Regions from separate parts of the Dehalobacter restrictus DSM 9455 genome, predicted to be linked through region 1. Evidence: riboswitches for the same ligand, from Rfam matches in the RefSeq annotation. Region 1 holds a riboswitch; the other holds the start of a gene.
The links. A riboswitch is a leader RNA that binds a small molecule or an ion and turns the genes downstream of it on or off. The one in region 1 is predicted to bind cyclic di-GMP.
Positions count from the first base shown of each region.

Region 1 (11,199 bases):
TCTTATATATCGCCGAAAGCGGTCAGCGATTCCAGTTCAACTAATGTTGAGTTTGAAATCAAAGTCAAAATTTCAAATCCGGATCCTTTGATGAAAATAGGAATGAATGCCTTTCTAAGTATCATCGTGACTTCCAAGGACAATGTATATACTGTTCCTTATGATACAGTGATAACTGGTAAAAATGGTCAAAGTACAGTTTATACCCTAAAAGACAATACGGTTATCCAAGTTTCAGTTAAAACCGGAATTGAAAATGACACAAATATCGAAATTGTCGGAGAAGGTTTGCAAGATGGGATGAAGATCGTTACCAATCCAGGAAGTGTCATACTAGGGCAAAAAGCTGATATAGGAACTGATCAAGCTGCAGCTGGGGAAATTAAGGCTCAGCGGGCAAATAACAATCAATCACAATCTTCAGGAAAACAGACACCACCAGCAGGAACAGGAACACCTCCGACTAGGCCAGAAACGAACTGAAGCAGGGAATTGAAGAAATAGGGGTGGTGTGTGTTCATGATAAAAATAAATGACCTGACCAAAAAGTACTACATTGGTAAGCCAAATGAACTTACAATTTTAAAAAGCATCAATTTGAATATTAAAAAAGGCGAATTTGTAGCAGTTGTTGGGGCCTCTGGTTCCGGCAAGAGCACGTTGATGAATATAATCGGTGCTTTAGATCGGCCGACGTCCGGGGTTTACAAGCTTGGGGGAATTCCGATTCAGGATATGAACCAAAACCAATTATCTGAAATACGGAATAAAAAAATTGGATTTGTCTTCCAGACATTTAACCTAATTCCTAGAATTAACGCTTTAAACAACGTAGAATTGCCTTTGTTCTATATGGGAATTCGCAAAGAACAAAGAAAACAAAGAGCTATGGCTTTATTAGAACTGGTTGGGATGAAGGATAGAATGATGCATATGCCTAATGAGCTTTCCGGAGGACAAAAACAAAGGGTTGCAATCGCCAGGGCTTTAGCCAATGATCCGTCAATTATTTTGGCAGATGAGCCTACTGGTGCGCTGGACTCGCAAACAGGATTATTGGTCATGGATATTTTTTTAAAAGTCCATCGCGAAGAGCATAAGACGATTGTCCTGATCACACACAATCATGAATTAGCGGAGCGTACGGATAGACTGATAACAATCAGTGATGGAATGATCATCAGTGACAATTCTCGCAGCAATAGACAATTGGTTAAGGAGGCAAACCTATGATCTTGGAAAACATCATATTGGCCATTGCCTCTTTAAAAGCAAATAAAATGAGAGCCTTATTAACAATGCTTGGGATCATTATTGGTATCACTTCTGTAATTGCAATTGTAACGATCGGCAATGCCGTTACGGCATCTGTCAATTCAAATTTATCTTCTTTTGGGACAAATAACATTACCATTTCAATTAGGGAGAAATCTGAAAAACAACGGACGATGTCTTTATTGGGACCCGTTAGTGGTGCGGCAGGCGGAGCACCGTCTGGAGCTGGAGGACCTCCGGGAATGAGAGGAAGCGGAAATACCTCGGAACCTGAAGACTCGGATTTGATTTCAGATAAAATGATTGAACAAATAAAGGAAGCTTTTCCCGCTGACATAAAAGGTGTATCGTTGGAATCTTCTGTTGGTAGTGCAACTGCCAAAGATGGAGATCTCTATGCCAATATTACCATGACCGGAACCAACGCAGATTATTTATTGGCGAATAATTTGGAGATCCTAAAAGGACGGTACCTATCAGAGAAAGACGTAAGAAATTATCGAAATGTTGCAATCGTATCCGATAAATTTGTGGAAAATATGTTTCCGGATGGCACTGATCCGCTCTCCCAAGACGTAAAAATATATAAGACCAATTCTATTGAATTGTATACGATTATAGGGGTATATAAATATGAACAATCAAGTATGGGTCAGGTAAGCACGGCTTCAGAGGAAGATCTGTCCACTAATCTTTATATCCCGATATCCACAGCAAATCTGGATGCGTCCCAGAAGAACTATTCCCGAATTACGGTAGTGGCAAGCGGGGATACGGACGTACTGGCTTTTACAACCCAGCTGACGACTTATTTTGATAACCTTTATAAAAATAATTCAGTATGGGGTGCAAGGGTAAATAGTATGGAGACGCAGTTAAATTCAATTTTAAGTGTTATTAGTACGATTTCCTTAGCTATTGCGTTTATTGCCGGAATTTCTTTACTCGTCGGAGGAATTGGGGTAATGAACATCATGCTGGTATCTGTCACCGAGAGAACAAGAGAGATTGGTACCAGGAAAGCTTTAGGTGCCAAAAACTTTCACATCCAATTTCAATTTGTCACGGAAGCAGTCATCATTTCCGGCATCGGGGGGGGCATCGGCATTATTATTGGCACCCTGGTCGGCACGATTGTCTCTGTTGTATTAAAGGCTCCTGTGACAATATCCATACCGGTAACAATTATTAGTGTTTTATTTTCTATGGCGATCGGCGTATTTTTTGGTTTCTATCCGGCCAATAAGGCAGCTAAACTTGATCCCATTGAAGCGTTGAGATATGAATAATAGTTCCGTTAATAAACCTGTTTAGATTTGTTCTAAGCTCATTAAGAAAAGAACTGACATGATAAATAATAAATTGGTCAGCATTTTGAAACGATCTGTTATTGAATATGAAGTTGCATTGCTCTATAATTACCCGACCATGAGACGAAAGTCTCATTTTTTATACCCCATTGGTCTGGAATAAGTCCAAAAACATTGATTTTCAAAGTAATTCTGTACTATAATGGCCTCAGCCAAAACGATAATGGCAAATCCGTCGAAAGACGGAGACGCAAAGCCACGGGTCTAACACCGAAAGGTTATGACAGCCGGGCTACCGAAAGGGGTAGATAGAATGATCCGTAAGAAGATTCTCGTTTCAATTCTTTGTGTTTTTCTAATCATTGCGGTCGCTCCAACCTGTGTATTTGCTGAAACAACCACGGATGGAACCACAGTTATCGAGGATGTTTCAACGAGTACTCCTGGTACGCCCACAGAGCCCGCTACAGATTCAACAGCTGCTGACCCGACAACATACACGGCAACAACCGATTTAACGACGACTGATACTACAACAACAGATGCAGTAACAACCGACTCCACAATAACGGATTCCACCGTCCAGGCCTCGACAGCAGATGAAGCCGGCGTAACGCCGGACAGCTGGCTCTATTCACTTGAACAGATGATTGAAAGTGTCCAGGTTGCTGTAACTTTTTCTGATGAAGGAAAAGCGGAACTGCTCGTTGAGTTTGCCAATGAAAGGCTCGCCGAAGCGGAAATCATGTCCGAACAAAACCAGTTGGATTTGATGGAACAGGCTCTGAAAGCGTACTCGGATACGATAAAGAAAGCCAACTTCCAGGTACAGCAGATGATCGAAGACAACGAAGTAGCTGAAGGTACGGATACGACGGCTACAGACGCTGCTGCGGATGATGGGACCGTCACGACTTCCACAGATGAAACAGTCGCAGAGGACACGGCAGCAACTGACATAGAAGAGAATACGGTGATCAGCAATCTGCTTGCCAGCATTGAGCTTGTTCAACGCGATGCAGATAAAGTCGTCTTAAAAATCAGCGGCAATCTGACAGAAGATCAGGCTGAGATCATGCAGAATATCATCAAAGCCGAAGTTCAAAACACCATTGCGATCAAAGCTTATGTGGCTGCCAAAAAAGCCTATGGGGATGCGGTGCAGCAATTTGCAGCGGCCAAAGCAGAGTTGGGTGAAGCCCGTGCTTCAGGTGACGAGGCTGCCATTGCCGTTGCCCTGGAAAAAGTCGAACAGGCTGAACAGTACAAAAACGACATGCAGGAGCTCAGGAAAGATGTTCAGAAGATCAAAGTAGAGACGAATAAGGAAACGAAAGAAGTCCTAAAAGAGCAAACCCAAAACATAAAAGAATATAAGAAGGCCAATAAGGGCCAAGCCGTGAGCGACCAGGAAGATAGCCTGGAAGCAGGGGACGAACAGGATGCAACGACTGTAGATAATCAGGATGTAACGGTTACTGGCGATCAGACTGCCATAGCCGATGACCAGCCTGCTTCGGATGAAACAACAGTGGATGGCACAAGTGATGAAAGTGGTGGAACCGTCAATGCTCAAAGTATTCAGAACACAGTCACGAATACCTCTTCAAATAACGGACATAACGGTAAAGGGCAAGGAAAAAGATAGGACTTTATATTTTCGATAACTGAGAATCATTCAAATAGCATAAAATGCAATGCCTCCCAAAAAGAAAACAGACAGCCACCAGGCGAATAAAGTGCCTGAGCTGTCTGTTTTTGTGGTCTTCATCTTTTAGGCCGGTACTGCCCGCTTATGCTTGTGGAGGATCATAAAGGTCATCCGTTGTTGTTTCGATGACCTTTATATCCCTTACCCCTGTAAGGGCACCGTTTGCCGTGAGGAATATCCCGCCTGCTATAAGCGAGTTCATAACGTTCATGGCTTCAGCCAGCTGAATATCCAGAATTAACTCTGAGCGGCTTCTTCGGGGGCGGCCACATTTTAATTGTCTCTGCCATGTATTCAATCAGCTGGTTGGCCCCTTTTCTTTTTTCTTCTTTCAGGTTCGGATCGATATGGGCCAGATTGGTGAGCGCTGTCGTCAGATCGAAGAAGGTATCGGCGATCGTTTTGCAGCAAGCATCGCATTTCTCTACATACTTGATATAAGCGTCGGAGTTGCGTTCGGTTTTAAGGTTATGGGTAAAAGGGGCTGTCGTTGCAGAGGGGTCGTTACCGGCAGAGGAGGCATTGTTGGCAGATTGCGCTTCTGCATTGACATTTTCTGGATTCGTTGGCCTTGATGCAGCCTTAGCGTGCTCCTTTTTTAATTCGGAAATTGTGCTGTCGATCGTCTCCAGCCCTTTTTTAAGTAGCTGATTCTCCTGAAGCGCCTGCTCCTTCGCTTGATTGGCCTGATCTCTGTCCTTAAGAGCCTGCTGCAGCTCCTGTTTCGTCATACTGCCGACGTCATTGTGCGTGATGAATTCCTCCCGCTCCTCTGCCGGTAAACCCAGTAAGAGGAGAGCCTGGATGTAAGTCAAATGGGACACTGGTGTCCCATTTGAGCTGTCGGATCCTTCAGGGAAGCTAGGCCCATACTCTTCGTAGAGCTTTATCAGCCTGGAGGCAGTTCGGCGAGAATAGTTCACAGACTCTTCCAGCCACTTAATCCATTCCCCGTGTTTGAGCATGGCCTTGGCTTCCTGCAAATGACGGCCGATTTCAATGGCGCTGGTAAGCAATATTTTTTTAGTTTGGTAGGTTATCATCTTTATTTCAGCCGCTATGACAAGCGGTGTGCGTTCGGTGATCGGATTATCCATGCCGCCCGCCCTTTCATTATGAGTCTAATTACAGCATATGCAGATGGGCTTCGGATGGTGAGGGCTTGGTTTTGTGACGTAACAGACGCAACAATAAATAAATCCCACGGGTTTTGAATCCGTAGGATTTTTAATATCAAAATGATTTATTGTCGAGACTTTGTTTTATACGGGCCTTCTCTGCAGGGATCTGATGGAAATTTCATGTTCGCCAAGTACCTGGATAATCGATTTTTGGTCATCTGAGATCTTGTCTAATTTATGATTGGTCTCTGTCCGAAATTCCATCAGTCCGGCTGTTTGCTCAACAACAACATCCAGTTTATGTTCAACCTTACAGAGTCGTTGATCCATGGAATCCAGTCGTTGGTCGATACCATCGAATCGTTGATTAATACCATCAAATCGTTGAGAAATGTCTTTCTTCATTTCTCTGATTTCACGAAGCACGATAGTCTGAAACTCATCATTGGACATAGCGGCTTCCCTCCAAAACAAAATGGATCCTTTAACAGATATTATGCAATACAAAAAAGAAAAAACAACCATAAAATACCAAAAATTTACAAAATAATGTTGCCATTTATGGGAAGAAAATATTTGGTAATATCTAACTTGGACCCATTGACCCAAGGCACAAAGGAAGATAAGATAAGAGAGGTGACGTGCCGACTGACCAGTCGGTTTTTAACGGCTATCACATTCATGAATATGTCCTAAAAAGAATACACTTAGAAAGATATTGATTTACGGGGGAGTAGAAAAATGAAATTCAAAATGAAACGGTCTGAGCAGGGTGGCAGCCCGGACTTGAAAAAACCGACCGGGAAGAAGAAAATGATCATTACCGTGATCGTAATCCTGCTTGTCCTTCTGATCGGGGTAAGAATCTACGGGGCAGCGCAATCCGCAGCGGAAAAGAAGGCGGCAGAACAAAACAGACAGAATTATGTCCCGGTGGAAGCGTTGACCTTACATAAACAGAGCATCTCCTCTGCGATTACCTTAAGCGGCAAAGTTGAAGCGGATAAAGAAGCTTCTGTGGTCATCGGCACCCCGGCCAAAGTGACCGCGGTCTATGCCAAGGTCGGGGACCGGGTCAGCAAAGGCCAGGTACTCTTCAGTCTTGATAAAACTGATCTGATGTCCAGCTATAACCAGGCTTCAGCGGCCTATCAACTGGCGCAGGCCGGCTATGAAACCAATATGGCCAATTATGAAAACAGTAAAAAGAATTATGAGAATATGAAACAGCTGTATGAAATCGGTGCGGTCAGCAAGTCTGAGCTCGATCAGGCTGCTGTGGCGGCTTCGGATGCGGTTCTGGAAACGTATAAAGGCCAGCTGGCTCAGGCCAAGGCTGCTTATGACGCAGCGCAGAAAGCCCTGAGTGATATGGATGTAAAGGCGCCGATCGACGGTATTCTTACGGCTCTTGATGTGAAAATAGGGTCAATGGTGACGAGTGCCGTTTCTCCGGCCAGGGTGGTGGACCTGAGCAAAGTATTTGTAACGGTCAGCATTAGCGAGCAGGAGATCAACCGTGTACACAGCGGCCAGTCTGTCCAGATTGAAGTGCCTGCAGCTTTAGTGAAAGTCAAAGGGGTTATTGATAGTGTAAGTATCGCAGCCAATGCCCAGGGGAAATATACGCTAAAAACCTACATTGACAATAAAGACAGCATGATCAAACCCGGCATGTTTGCCAATGTGACCTTAAACATTGCCGGCAAAGATAATGTCCTGGCTGTGCCGACCGATGCGGTGATTTTTCACGGCGGAAAAGACGTCGTGTATGTTGCCAAAGATAATGCTGCAGCCGAGATGGAAGTAACGACAGGACTTGAGAGCGGCACCGAGACGGAGATCGTCAGCGGACTGACGGAAGGGGACATCGTCATTATCAAAGGGCAGAACTTTGTACAGGATGGTACGGAAATCAAAGTCGTAACTGTTGACGGCAAGCAGGTTGCTCAGGAAACGACGGATACGGCAGCTTCGGCGCAAACAGGGGGAGGCGTTCAGAAGTGAAAATATCTGAAACCTCGGTGAAACGCCCGGTTACAGTTCTGATGCTTGTTTTTATTGTCATCATTCTCGGATTTGTGTCCTTTACGCGTATTCCGCTGGACTTGATGCCCGAAATGGAATTGCCTTATGCAATCGTTAGTACATCGTATAACGGAGCAGGCCCTCAGGAAATTGAAAACCTGGTCACGCAGCCAATCGAAAAGGCTGTTTCCACAGCCCAGAATGTCAAAAATATCAGCTCCATCACTTCGGAAGGCAGTTCGCTCGTTATTCTGGAGTTTAATTATGGAGTCGATATGGATCAGGTTGCCCTCGACCTCAGAGAAAAAATTGACCTGATTAAAGATTACTTTCCTGATGGCGTCAGCAGCCCCATGGTCTTGAAACTCAATATGAATTCAACCCCGGTCCTGACGCTTTCTATTTCGTCACCGACGATGAGTCTCTCCGAACTGCAGACCTTGGCCGAAGATACAATCCAACCGAGGCTGGAAAGGGCGGAAGGCGTTGCTTCCGTGTCCGTGACCGGCGGAACCAAGGATATTATTGAAATCCGGACAAAAAGTGAGAAATTAGCCGGTTATGGCATTAGCCTCGCTTACCTTCAGGGAATCCTGGCTTCGGAGAATGTCAACCTGCCCGGAGGTACGGTAAAGAAAGGGACCCAGGAGCTGACTGTCAAAACGACCGGGGAATTCATGTCGGTAGCTGAGATCGAGCAGCTGCTTATTCCGCTGCCTACCGGCGGAAATGTCCAGCTGAAAGATTTAGCCGATATCGAATTAAAGCCGGATCAGCAGACAACCATTTCCAAAGCGAACGGCAATCCCGGTGTCAATATTTCGATCCAAAAACGTTCCGACGCCAATACAGTCCAAGTTGCGGAAGGAGCCTATGTAGAGATCGACAAAATCCAGGATGAACTAAAAGACGTCAAGATTACGGTCGTCATGGATAATGCAGCCTATATCAAGGCTTCATTGTATTCGGTCGCGGAGCATGGGGTTATCGGCGCTCTCCTGGCGGTACTGGTCCTGTACATTTTCCTGCGAAATATCCGTTCTACCCTGATTATTGCTTCGGCTATCCCGATTTCCATTATTGCGACGTTTTGTCTGTTATATTTTACCGGCATTACGCTGAATCTGATGACGCTGGGCGGATTAATGCTTGGTATTGGCCGTCTGGTTGACGATTCGGTCGTGGTGCTCGAAAATATCTACCGCTTCCGGCAGAACGGCTATTCCAGGGTCGAAGCGGCAGTGAAAGGATCTTCGGAAGTAATCATCGCTGTCATGGCTTCCACGCTGACGACGGTCGCAGTCTTTTTGCCGATCGTCTTTGTTCAGGGATTAACCTCCACATTGTTCCGGCAGTTTGCCTTGACAATCGCATTTTCACTCGGTGCATCGCTGGTTGTTTCGATGACGGTTGTCCCGATGCTCGCTTCCAAGCTGCTGAAAGTAGAGCGGAAGAATCAGTCTACTGGTTCTATTGATGCAGGGAAGACGGGGGAAACGGATAAAGCATATACACAGACCGAAACAGCTGAAGCAGCTGAAGCATCCGAGACAGTGAAAGTAGACATAACAGATGCAGCGGAAGATGAAGAAAGTGGCAGGGGATTCTTCCGTACTCCTGCGTTCCTGGCGAAAGCCCACGATAAATTTGACCAGGGCTATGAAGCACTGCTCCAGGGGTATAAGAAACTGCTCAGATGGGCCCTGGGCCACCGGAAACGCGTTTTTATCGTTACAACCATTGTCTTTGTCGTTTCCATTGCCTCTGTTGCCGCTGTTGGGACAGAATTCTTCCCGACGACGGATGAAGGCATGCTCTCGATCAGCGTTACGCTTCCTGACGGGGCAAAGGTCGGCGATACCTCGGCGGTCATGCGTGAAATTGAAACGAAGATAGAAGATATTCCCGAGATCGATACCATCTTCCTGGATGCCGGATCATCCGGAACCATGAGCCTTACAGGCGCACAAGGCAACGTTGGTACCTTTACTGTGAAGCTGCTTCCTTTAACGGATCGGAAACGCGGCGTCGTGGAGATCTCCGATGAAATCCGGGACCGGATTAAGGACGTACCCGGGGCCAAAACCAGTGTCGCAGCAACCCAGTCCGTGATGAGTGCCGGTGATCCGATCAGCATCACCATCAAAGGTGAAAATCTGGATCAGCTGAAGAAGATCGGAGACGATTTTGTCACCGTGATTAAAAAAGTCCCGGGAACCCGCGAAGTTAAATCCAGCTATGAAGACGGAATACCGGAAGTTGAAATCAACGTGGACCGTAAGGCGGCCAGCCAGTATGGTCTGAGTGCCGGAGCAATCGCCTCTGCGGTAAAAGCATCGATCAGCGGGGTAACCGCGACACAGTTCAAATACAATGGGACCGAAATCGATGTAAAGATCAAAGGGGACGAAACGTTTAACCGGAATCTCCAAGCCCTTGAGCAAATTCCCATTACCACGAGCCTCGGCTATACCGTTACGCTGGGCGAAGTGGCGGATGTTTCCGTCAGCCGCGGTCCTGTCAGCATCAGCAGGGACAACCAGGCGAGGACCCTGACGGTCTCCGGTCAGATCAGTGGCAGGGACGTCGGCAGTGTCTCCAAAGATATTCAGACGGCGCTGGCAGATTACCGGATGCCGAATAATTATACCTATGAAATGGGCGGACAGCAGCAGGAAATGGTCGATGCGTTCAGTGACCTGTTCCTTGCGCTCGGACTTGCCGTGATTCTGGTCTATATGGTCATGGCTTCCCAATTTGAGTCGCTGGTTTATCCGTTTGTCATCATGTTTTCCATCCCGCTTGGATTTGCCGGGGCGTTTCTGGGACTGTTCATCACCGGCAAACCGTTAAGCGTTATGGCGATTATCGGGGTGATCATGCTGGCCGGTATCGTTGTTTCCAATGCCATCGTTCTGGTTGACTATATCAATACGCGACGCAAGACGTACAATGAGGACGTGCATGAGGCAATCATCAATGCAGGACCGATCCGCTTGCGGCCAATCATCATGACGACACTAACGACTGTTCTGGCCATGCTGCCGCTTTCACTCGGGATCGGGGAAGGCTCGGAGTTTCAGGCGCCGATGGCCATTGTCGTTATCACAGGTCTTCTGTTTTCAACCCTGGTTACCCTGGTGCTGATTCCGGTCATGTATTCTTTCACGGATGATCTGTCTAACAAATTCAAACGCAAATTCAGAAAAGACAAAAAGACTAAACCGGTGATCGCGGTAAACACGGATCAGCATACCCTTTAACCCTTTAACCTGTAATGAGGAGAGAAAGCTTTCCTCAAAAGAAAAAACTGTAATTAAAAGACGAAGAATTTGATTTTACAGGCATCGGATTAAATAAAGGGGGGAACAACGGTGACCAAGGAACGGAAAAAAGCTGAAATCCTCCAGGCAGCCAGCAAAGTATTTTATATCAAAGGCTTTGAAGGAACAAAAATGGACGATGTCGCCAAAGAAGCCGGGATCGGCAAAGGGACCGTCTATGAATATTTTGACAGCAAGAAACAGCTCTTTGAGGAAATGGCCGTTTATAACTGCGAAGAGCATGGACGCAATATTCAGGACATTCTGGAAAAAGACGGCTCTTTCAAAGAAAAAATCAGAGCTCTGGCAAAATATCAGGCAGAGCTGGTCAGGGAGCATATGCCGATTGCCAGGATGATGTCCTGTTCTAAGATTATGGCCAGGGAAATGGGAGCGATCTTTATTGAACAGAATATCCGGGTCGGAGAGAT
Region 1 is NZ_CP007033.1:2,586,556-2,597,754, reverse strand. It holds gene DEHRE_RS12475 (efflux RND transporter periplasmic adaptor subunit) at 1-483, shown strand, start outside; gene DEHRE_RS12470 (ABC transporter ATP-binding protein) at 520-1,233, shown strand; gene DEHRE_RS12465 (ABC transporter permease) at 1,230-2,564, shown strand; cyclic di-GMP riboswitch class I at 2,801-2,885, shown strand; gene DEHRE_RS12460 (DUF5667 domain-containing protein) at 2,899-4,233, shown strand; partial or broken gene DEHRE_RS12455 (DUF2922 domain-containing protein) at 4,379-4,528, opposite strand; gene DEHRE_RS12450 (DUF3102 domain-containing protein) at 4,512-5,393, opposite strand; gene DEHRE_RS12445 (hypothetical protein) at 5,559-5,870, opposite strand; gene DEHRE_RS12440 (efflux RND transporter periplasmic adaptor subunit) at 6,159-7,424, shown strand; gene DEHRE_RS12435 (efflux RND transporter permease subunit) at 7,421-10,708, shown strand; gene DEHRE_RS12430 (TetR/AcrR family transcriptional regulator) at 10,820-11,199, shown strand, end outside.

Region 2 (11,199 bases), 1.1 Mb from region 1:
CGGTTTCTTTTTTGCGAGCTCCAGGATGTTAGCGTCAAGGCATTAATATCCTTGGTCAAGTTGTCGATAATCAGCAGCATCAGCACTTCGTAGGCCAGCTGACCGGCAAGCAAAGTAAGAAAAGGTAATTCAGACTTTTCAAATTTAATATGGGAATAGCGGTGCCCAAAGAAAATGCCGCAAGTGGAATTTTGGGAAACAAACGGCACAAAAATCTCAGCGGGACAATCATCCGAAAGAAATCTTGCTTCCAAATCTTGTTTTTGGTTTCGACTAAAATACGCTTCTAATTCGGACTGTTCTTGACGGTTTTTTCTAAACCGGCCGACCGCTTTTCTCAAACAGCCGGTCTGTTCATTTTCAACAATGATGAACACCCCGTCAATTCCTAACGTTTTGACAGCTTCTTCAAAAACATGGTCTTCAGAGATAAGGGAGGTCATGCTTTTGTTTAACTCCGCAACCCTTTGTTTCAAGCCGATATTTGTTTGGAAAAAGCTAAGCCTTTCCAATAATTTGCTGATAATTAGCCGAATAAAATAAAGACAAACAAAAAACAGCAGGGATAGGAAAAACGCAGATAAATAAAATTCGATATTAATAGTATTGATAATTTTACAAAAGTAAAGAACGTACAAGGCAATTAAACTAATAAAAATTATTGTAAGGAAATTGGTAATTATTATTTTATACAACCTTCGGCTGTCCGGCAAATACTTGTTAACAATCGCATAATATAAAGAGACTGGCACGGCAGAAACAAAGATGGTACTAATCTCAGTGTAACCCAGCTTGTGCATATTAAAAATTGTTGGAAGGGCTATTAATACTACGCTCGGTGAAAAACCAATCACCATTCCGGTTAGGACAATCCCTGCTTCATTTTTTTCCGGCCGGTCTTTGTGTAGCCTCATGACTTGGACTAGGTTCCATACCGAAATAAGAATTCCGATAAGCATATTGGACAATGCCAGTTTTCTGATAAAACTCGCAAGATGGACTAACCCCAAAGACTGTAGGACAGTCAGGATAAGAATAATCGCAGATAGAATAACAGCGATTTTACAGCTGTATGTATTGATCCAATTTTTATTGAGAACAGGAAAAATGGAAAAAAAAGCAATCAACAATACAGGTGCTGCCGAAAACGCTATATACTCCAATTCTTTAGCGAAAAACAGACAACGGCCGGAAGCGTAGGTAAGAAGAATCACCAAGCCAAACAACCATAGCAGCCAGAATAAAGTACGGGCCTGTCGCAGAAAAGGGCGTTTAATCCAGGTCAAAAAACCTAAAAGCCAAAAAATGAACCCTAAAAGAAACGTAGGGCTTTCGCTCATAACTGTGAGTAAATCAAAGTGTTTGGGTATTATAATCTCCAGAGCTGAAAGTTCACCCTGCTTACAAAATTCAATCGAGGAAGTGCCTTCCATTAGATTCCATTTTTGAACTATATCGTATTCCCCTGGGTCCCCCCCGTTAATTTTCAGGATCTGGTCCCCCAGCTCAATACCGGAGCGATAGCCTTCTCCGTGGGTATCGCAAAATGTTATCAGCCATTGACCATTGACGTTCTCTAAATTTAGCCCAATGTAAGGTTGCTGTAGGCAAGCAGAAAAATAAACCAGCCCCAACACAATAAAGACGATACTCGCAATATAATAAATTTGCCGGTTAATGAATCTACCCCACAAGATTGATCATCTTCTCCTTCTGTTTTTCCGGAACAGGAATGGTCTCTAGAATTTCCCGAGCTTTTTGACGGTAAATTTCAAACATTACGGAGCAGTACTGGGCAACCCCTTCTTCGGTAGCTATCTGCTTTAACAGATGTTTTTCTTTATCTCTAAACGCTTGTGATTCTCCGGTGTAACATTGTGTTAAACGCTTAAACTGTCCGGCTGTTTCACCCTTGAGTGTATGACATAAATACACATACGGCAGGGTTTTCTTATTGCTAACAAAATCTTTCTTTTTTTCAAAATCCAGAAAATCATTGAGATCGTTACGGATTTGGTTCATAATCCCGAAGTTGAGACCAAACTTGGCCATGGACTCTGCAAGCGTTTCCGTGGCATTTCCAAGGATGGCCCCAATTTTACAAGCACAAGCAGTTATACTGCCGGACTTTTGCCTTACCATATCAAAGTATTGTTCCAGCGATACCCGCTGGCTGTCAGTATAGAGAAACTCCAGGAACTGCCCGTTACTGGCCGTGGTTCCCATACGCTGCAGCGCTGTGCAGACTTCCCTGTAAATCCTATCATCCGGTATTGCGGCTATAGCCTCAAAACTCAGCATTAAAAGACAATTGGCCAAGTTAATGGCATTGGCCTCAGGGATCTGACGCCAGGGCAAATCATCATGATCCTTGTCCTGTATATCATCAAAAATATCCGCTGCCAGGGCAAATAACTCCATACTTATGGCCCCTGGCAGCGCAGTCTCCGTATCCCCGCCTATACACTCACAGCACATACTGGTCAAATGAGCCCACCTAAACAACTCACCCGTTGGGCTGTCGGCATTTAGCGAAGCTTGGATTATTCGGCCCATTTCCAAACACAGTCCGGATGACCTTAAGATTCTTACAATTTCGGCATCAATAACTTGATCGGGCTGAAGGATCATGGCTTATTACCACGTCTCAAGGATACCAACTTCAATTGCCACAGTACCCCCGGATACTTCGCATCGGGAAAAAACATTTTGTATGACAGAGAGCTCACTGGTTTTTACAGCATTTTTACCATACTTGTCATCCTTGGTCATTAAATTCTTGGGATTTTTGACACATTCATGAACCAAATTAGCAATACCTTCATAGTTCATCTTAAAAAACCCCTTTCATAATAAAAAAATTTACCGTTTGTCTTACTGAAAGTAGTCTTTAGTCAAAGTTCTCATTCATTTCTGGTACATTTCCCTCAGCTTGATCAATTATAAGGAGAATTCTTCAAATAGCGCCAGATTCCTTCAGCGAATAATAGAATGTTTTGTCGAATTTTACATTTTATCCCATACAGTTCAAAAAATAAAAGCCCTGCCCCGACTGCGGTGGGCATGGGCCTCCTAAAACTCATCATAGGAATTGCAAAAAAATACTTGTAAAAATGTATATATTGGGAATACTAATCTCAAACATTTATAAAGAGGTAGTACGAAAGATGAAATACGATAAACCAACTTTAGCTATGTTTATGGGAGCTTTATCCACGATTCCCTATGAAATCGTGACAAGAATCCTCATGACTTTTGGGTTTGCCAAGTATAGTGTATATCAGCTTACTAGCTTTATGATAACATTGGACAGGCCTAATGCTATCCTGGGAGCGATATATTCCATCATATTAGGTTGTGTATTATCTCTTGTTTTTTACTACGCACTTAAATTCTTAAATCATGACTATTTTATAGTCAAAAGTATTGGCATTAGTTTATTAAACTGGTTAACATTAGAAGTCATTTTCATGTGGCTTATTGAAGGGCGTAACTTTATTCCGCCTAGACCGATCAATGATTATTATTCAGAAATGATCGGTTCAATTGTGTTTGGGATTACGCTAGGACTACTGTTTCGCTATTATTTATTTAAAGGTTATAAGAAAAGCACATCATAGGAACATTTTGCAATCACATTTGCAAAAAATCTTCAATACATAGCATCACCTGTTCAGCCGTCGGACTTAGAAGGATCAAATGACCGCCTTTTGGGAAATACCTAATCTTTTTCTTGTCCGACGACACATGTTTATTGATATAATCCACACTCTTTCTTCTTACAGTATCATCATCTTCAGCCTGAATAATTAGGATTGGACAATTTATTTCCTTTAATTTTGGCTTTGTTTGGTGTAGTAATAACAAAAATTGGATCATAGACAAAAACGGTGAGATCTTTTTTGCTTGTAAATATCTCTTGATATGGTTAGGCTTCTTGTTCTTCATATCATCCGCAATATTACGAAACACTTGGTATATATTCCAATAAAAGATGGGGGTATTGATTGTCACAATACCCTTAATATCATGTTTACAAGCAAGATTAAATGCAATCAGCCCTCCCATGGAGAACCCTATCAGCAGAATTTCTTCCCCAATTTCTTTCAATCTTAAAAGTTCACGTTCAGCAGAATCTATCCAGTCCATGTAAGTTGATTTTTTCATTTCATGTCTGGTTGTTGAATGGCCTTTTAATATAGGACAAACAACATCATAACCAAGAGCAGTCAAATATTCGGCCAAAGGCTTCACTTCGTGTACCCCGCCACCAAACCCATGAATGATTAGGCATTTCGTTTTCTTATTATCCATAGAGCTCACCTATCATTGCCCCTATTTTTACCTGTCACATTTATGATATATATCGATATCTTTATTATGTTCCAAAATTATAAGAAAATCATCACAGTAATCTTGAAGCGATACAGAGTAACCATTATTTTTTATATTTCTCTTTTTTAGCGATCGTTCCTCTTCAATCTTATATAAACTTGCAGAAAAATACCCGCCGGTTCAAAACCCGCGGGCATCTTTGGAATTCCGGGAACTACTCTACTCTTACGGCGGTTCCGGAAGTGCTGACCATCAGCATGCTGCCGTTGGCTCTTAATCCAGGTCGATGCCGACTACGGCATTAGCTCCCATCTGGAACGCCCGGTCTTCCATTTCTCGCAAGGCGATATTGCGGGCTTCCTGCAGTTTCTCTTCATAGGTGCCGGAACGACCGCCGATCACATCGGTGATACTCGCAAAAATATCGCGGACAATATTGGCTCCCATAATGGCTTCTCCGGTAATCACCCCGTAATATTCGGTGATCCTGCGTCCTTCTACGGACGGTGTCGTTGTTAAAATCATGTTGGTTTCCTCCATTAAGTTACTAACTCAACTTTCCCACCCTGTCGGGTAGGTTGAAACCTTGAAAGTCTTTGAAAGTATGGTTAAATACAACAAGGAAACCACCAAATCTGGTATAATGAGAATAACCACAAACCCAATAATACCAGTACTTTGGAGGTTTCCTATGACCAGTATTATACCAGATTTGACGAGTAACGAAAATGCTGTTTCCTCACGAATCGATCAATATTTTATCCAGAATTCATTTTCCAAGCTCCTTAAACGTTGCAATTTTTATAAAGAATCAGGAATTCCGTGTGTGACTATTTTAAAAGAACTTTTCACCCTTGTTTTTACCGGAAAGAATCTCTTTAGAACACTTGAAATGAAACCCGAAGAATTATCTTTCCGTAAAAATACAGCCTATCGCTTCTTAAACTCCGGTCATTATAATTGGTCAAAACTCCTGTTGTTACTAGCATCTAAGGTCATTGATTTTGTTAATGGTTTGACCAGTGATGATCGGAAATCGGTACTCATTGTTGATGATTCTCTTTACAGCAGAAGTCGAAGTAAGAAAGTTGAACTGATGACTCGGGTCTTTGACCACACAACCCATAAATTTGTGAAAGGCTTTCGAATGCTGACTTTGGGCTGGTCCGATGGAAACACATTTCTGCCTATTGGTTTTTCACTCTTAAGTTCCCAGAAACCGGAGAAGATCTTGAATCCGGCCAAGCCTTTGGATAAGCGAACGATTGCTTACAAAAGAAGAACCGAGGCGATGGGGAGTACAACCGATGCTTTGATTAATCTTCTCCACTGTGCTGCTCATATTCCAGCTAAGTACGTTCTTTTTGACAGCTGGTTTGCCCATCCTAAGACGATCTTAAGGGTCAAACAAGAAAAGCGCGATGTTATTTGCATGTTGAAGATTACAGAGAAAATTCATTACCACTATAACGGAAAATGGCAGCCCCTTCAGGAACTTCGTAAATTGGCAGGTGATATTGCTGATGCTAAAACAGGGATCATCGGTTCAATAACAGTTCAAATACGTGAGACCAAAAATATTCAAGACTTAACCGATGTGAAAATTGTTTTTGTTCAGGACAGACGATCGAAAAACTGGCTGGCCCTCCTGAGTACGGACTTGGAGCTATCTGAAGAAGAAATTGTCCGTATTTACGGCAAACGCTGGGACATAGAAGTTTTCTTCAAAGTATGCAAGTCGTATTTGGCTCTGGCTAAAGAATACCAAGGACGAAACTATGATGCTCAGGTAGCCGCAACATCCATCGTATTTCTAAGATACATTATGTTAGCAGTTGAAAGCAGAAATACTCAGGATGATAGGACAATTGGAGAACTATTTTACTATTACAGTGATGAAATGGAAGATCTCAAACTTTCTCAAGCATTAGTATTGTTAATCGACACTCTCAGGCGTGTTCTAAGCAATTTTCCTGTCATAAGCCAGGAATTAGCCAATATGATTATGGATACTTTTCTTAGCACTATTCCACGGTCTTTCAAAGAACGATTGTTGTTTGCAACCTGATGTGTCAGAAAAATCATGGCTTTAACCATTATTTAATGGTGGGAAAGTTGAGTTAATTACAGTTACCTATCATTCACAACAAGGTCTTCCTGCATAATCTTGTTAAAAACAGTAACCAGATACGGATCAAATTGTTTGCCGGCGCACTTATTGATTTCAACAAGTGCACTATAGGGGTCCATGGCCCGTTTATAGGGCCTTTCATGCGTGATCACATCGTAGGAATCAACAATAGAAACTATCCTCGAGAACAGCGGGATTTCATCTTCTTTCAGCCCCTGCGGGTAACCTTTTCCATTCCACCATTCATGATGACCGAGAACGGCTTCTGAGACATGCGCTAATTCCCTGGACGACTGCGTGATCCGATAGCCGATTTCGGAATGTTTTTTCATAATGCTCCATTCTTCCGGGGTCAAGTCACCTTGTTTTTTTAAGATTTCCCCCGGAACACCGATCTTGCCGATATCATGCAGCATTGCAACTTGGACCAATTCGACGATCTCTCTTGGGGACAGGCCGATCTGACTGCCGAATTTACTGACCAGACTTTTCAGCCTCATGACATGGGCTTCCGTCTGATAATCTTTTTCCCAGAGCAGTTTTTCCAGGAACTCGATGATGGCAAGGCGGGATTTCTTGCTTTCATTTAATTTGTTGCTATACATTTTTTCCTCAGCCTGGCTGATCATTTTTGCCAGGGGTTGTTCCCTGTTCTCATAAACCGTCAGGCCAAACGAGATATCTATTGGTACCGTTTGCGGGCGGGAGATTTTTAAATTATTTTTAATATTGTTTAAAAACACGCCGGCCTGATCAAGCGGCACACCAGGCATGATAATGATAAATTCGTCCCCGCCCCATCGGATAATCACATTCTCAGTGCCGATCGTCTCTTGCATGATTCTGATCCCGTCAGCAAGCAATTCATCCCCTTTTTCATGACCAAAGGTGTCGTTGATCAGTTTCAGACCATTAAAATCCCCCATGGCCAATGTTGCAGGCATGAGGGTTTTATCAAGGAAATCTTCCAGCACATTTTCAAAATAGGTACGGCTGTAGGCCCCCGTTAATTTATCATAAATGACAAGTTTTCTGATATTTGCTTCTTTGCTTTCGAGCTCCTCCCGGATGCTTTGAAAATACAGGGCCTGCATATTAAGATAAGCAAGCAGACCAACAACACCGGCAACTAAATAACCTACAGACGGTGAAATAACGTTAATTAATTTGCACAACGGATAAAGTAAAATCGACAAGGCCCAAAAAATATAGGTATAGCCAAGTATTATTCGGATCGGGCCTTGTGGTGTTTTTGCTTTTAAGCATGTCATAGCAGCTTTGGATAATAATGCAATGATCCAGACAACAGATAGAAGTAAAAGAGCGGTTGCCGAGATTCCCTGAACAGCAATACATATAAAAGCAACGATCAGAAAGCCCGTGCCGATATCCCAAAACACCGGGTAGCTTCTGCTAAAAAACAACAGCGTACCCTTGAATATCAGCCAGTACCCTGCGATCGAAGAGGCATAGTTGATAATCTGAAGCACCACGGACGGGCTGTCGGTTTCCAGCAATGCAGTTCTGGAAAGATAGGTTATCATGAGCATCAAGACAGAAAGACTCCATGCTAAGAAATAATGTTTCTTCTCGGAAAAATATAAAAATCCGTAAGATATCAACAAGACCAGGGTAATTGAAATACTGGCTGCAACGATGGAATCCGCTGTCATATTAAATCCCCTCCTCAGAAAAAAAAATCGCGGCCAAAGCAGCCGCGGTTTTCATCTTCTGTGTGCAACCCGACTGTCAATATGCTTCAGCACTTAGACTCGTAGCTTTGCGTCCCTGCTTTTCAACAGGTTTGCCAATGGATCATATGATTTTAACTCAATTATAGTAAAATACACGAAATCTGTCAATAAATGTATGAATAATCAATAAATGTATGAATATTCAGAGTCTGACTATTCATACATTTATTGATTAATATTATGCAATAGATATTATCATCCAGATCAGATTCTTCTTACATGGTTTCCAAATTTAGTTCATGTTTTTTTCCTTTGGATGATCAGGATCAGACCTGCCAGAATCAGCAGGATCGGGACCACCAGGCCTAGATCTATATAGCGCTGAATTGACGTTACAAACATCCCAGTAAAGGATATGCACGCTAGAGCGGTTAGAATAAAAACAGGCACCAGCAGACCGCGCGGGCGTCCGGAAAATAAATAGAGTTGAAATAGACCGACTGCAACAGCCAGCGGATAGACCGGCCAGGTATATCCGGAAAATTGCCAGTGTGTAAAAGTCTCAAAGATGAACAACAGACCAATAACGGTAAGGATACCACCGGGAACTAGCAATCCGGGGCTTTCTTTCTTACTGAAATAGTTGAATTCAAAAGCAAGCCCGAGAATAAGGATCAATACCGGCCAAAGAAATTCCATACTGAAGATTTGCCAGTTGCCAAGATTATCTATAAGCAGCAAGCCTCCTGTAAGGATTAGAATGATTCCCCAAAATAAGCCGCTTTTGTTCATATAGAGCCTCCTCTCACCTTATAAAGGTTAATAAGATACTCGAGATTTAAGAACTACAAATTCGTGTTAGATAATGGATTATTTTGATAAATAAAGTTCCCCGTCGTAGGAAGAAATCCTTCCATATAGATCAGGCCGGCGGTCTCTAAAGATCCCCCACTCCAGCCGCTGAACCTCGAGCTGGTCCAGATCAAATTCCGCGATTAGAACCGCTTCTTCGTTTCGTCCAGCCTCCGCTATCTTATTACCCTGCGGTCCGGCAATGAAAGAAGAACCATAGAAGGTGATTTTGGAATCATCCTCTTCCTCGACACCAATCCGGTTGGATGCGACCACAGGGATCAGGTTCGCGGCAGCATGGCCGAGCATGCAGGCCTGCCAATGGTCTTTGGAATCGATCGCCTGATCCATCGGTTCTGAACCGATGGCTGTCGGATATAACAGGATCTCCGCCCCCATCAGGGTCATGCAGCGGGCAGCTTCCGGGTACCATTGATCCCAACAGACGCCGACTCCAATCTTGGCGTAGCGCGTTTGCCAGACTTTAAAGCCTGTATCACCGGGGTTAAAATAGAATTTTTCCTCATAGCCCGGCCCGTCGGGGATATGACTCTTTCTGTATTTGCCGAGGATCTCACCATCGGCATCAATCACGGCAATCGTATTATAGCGCGCGTAGTTTTTCTTCTCATAAAAACTGATCGGCAGGACGATCTCCAGCTCTCTGGCAATTTTCCGGAAATGTCTGACTGCTTGATTATCTTCTAGCTCTGCTGCATAAAGGTAAAAATCCGATTTTTCTTTCTGACAAAAATACGGGGTTTCGAACAACTCCTGCAATAGGATGATCTGCGCGCCCCGGGCTGCTGCCTCCCTGACCAGTGTCTCCGCCCCCGCAATATTTTCTTCAACGTTACTGGTGCAGCGCATCTGGGTTGCTGCCACTTTGACGTTTCTCATCGTTAATATTCCTTCCCAATGCCTGATTTCGGTGTGTTCTGAACCTGATCTTACAGGTGTTTCTACTATTTTGTTAATTTGTATGCATTTTCTATTTTACATGATGCAGAAAAAAACCACAACGCAGAAGAGCGCAACATATAACAGATGTATCTGCTACGTTCTCCTCTTTGTTTATATTTTTATTTCAGATTTTGGTATATATTGTCGGGCAATTCATACACTGACCTTCAATGGTTTACAGCAGGCATCTGCTGGGTTGTACAGTGAACATTGCCGCCTTCCCCAATAATTGCCATTCCATTAATGGTGCGGATCCGTCTTTCTGGAAAGATCCCGCTCAGGGTCCGAATAGCCAGGGCATCTGTTTCGGCAGCCTGGCCGCCAAATACAGGTAAAATAATTCCGCCGTTGACAAAGTAAAAGTTCAGATAACTCAGCGTCAGGCGTTTACCGTCGGCAAATACGGCGGGAGGCTGCTGTATTGGGATGATTTCAAAGGTTCTTCCTCTGGCATCCGTTTCTCGGCTTAACACCGCAAGGTTTTCCCGGGTAATCGCATAATTCGGATCGCAAGGGTCATCACAGACCTGAATCAGGATTTTGCCAGGCGAAGCAAAACAGGCGATATTGTCGACATGTCCGTCTGTTTCATCTCCACATAAGCCTTTTCCCAGCCAGATGACTTTGTGGATACTCAAATATTTCTTCAATAGTTCCGTAATCTGCTCCCGGGAAAGATCAGGGTTGCGGTTCGGATTGAGCAGGCATTCGGCCGTTGTCAAGAGTGTACCTTCTCCATCCACGTGCAACGAGCCGCCTTCCATAATCAGCGGCGCATCAAACGGTTTCAGGCCGAGGTGCTTCAATATTTGCGGTGCGACCTGGTTGTCCAGATCCCAGTCCGGATATTTGCCGCCCCAGGCATTGAAGTGCCAGTTGATGCCGGCTATATCTCCCTGATCATTGACGATAAACGTCGGCCCGTTATCCCGAAGCCAGGCATCATTATGCGCCAACGGCAGGAGCTCGATCTGCCTGTTCCGAAAGCGGCCTTCGAGCAGCAATCGTTCTTTGGGGTTTACCAATACGGTGACGGGTTCAAATTCCCCGATAGCTCGAATAATGTCGGTATAACCCTCGCAAACAGCCTCGTAATTTTCCGGATGACACATTGATGCCCCGACCGGCCAGGAAATAAAGGTACGTTCGTGTCTGGCCCATTCCGCAGGCATTCTATATTTTAAATCGCTCGGAAACATCAGTTTATCCTTTCTTTAGCAACAA
Region 2 is NZ_CP007033.1:1,518,279-1,529,477, forward strand. It holds gene DEHRE_RS07330 (sensor histidine kinase) at 1-1,694, opposite strand, end outside; gene DEHRE_RS07335 (polyprenyl synthetase family protein) at 1,684-2,631, opposite strand; gene DEHRE_RS07340 (hypothetical protein) at 2,638-2,832, opposite strand; gene DEHRE_RS07345 (hypothetical protein) at 3,168-3,620, shown strand; gene DEHRE_RS07350 (alpha/beta hydrolase) at 3,634-4,314, opposite strand; partial or broken gene DEHRE_RS07355 (heavy metal-binding domain-containing protein) at 4,550-4,860, opposite strand; gene DEHRE_RS07360 (IS4 family transposase) at 5,027-6,403, shown strand; gene DEHRE_RS07365 (diguanylate cyclase) at 6,466-8,139, opposite strand; cyclic di-GMP riboswitch class I at 8,200-8,285, opposite strand; gene DEHRE_RS07370 (LiaF transmembrane domain-containing protein) at 8,458-8,952, opposite strand; gene aguB (N-carbamoylputrescine amidase) at 9,031-9,912, opposite strand; gene DEHRE_RS07380 (agmatine deiminase family protein) at 10,143-11,174, opposite strand.
Region 2: it holds a riboswitch for cyclic di-GMP, as region 1 does, so the genes downstream of both, DEHRE_RS07365 (diguanylate cyclase) here and DEHRE_RS12460 (DUF5667 domain-containing protein) in region 1, are expected to answer to the same signal.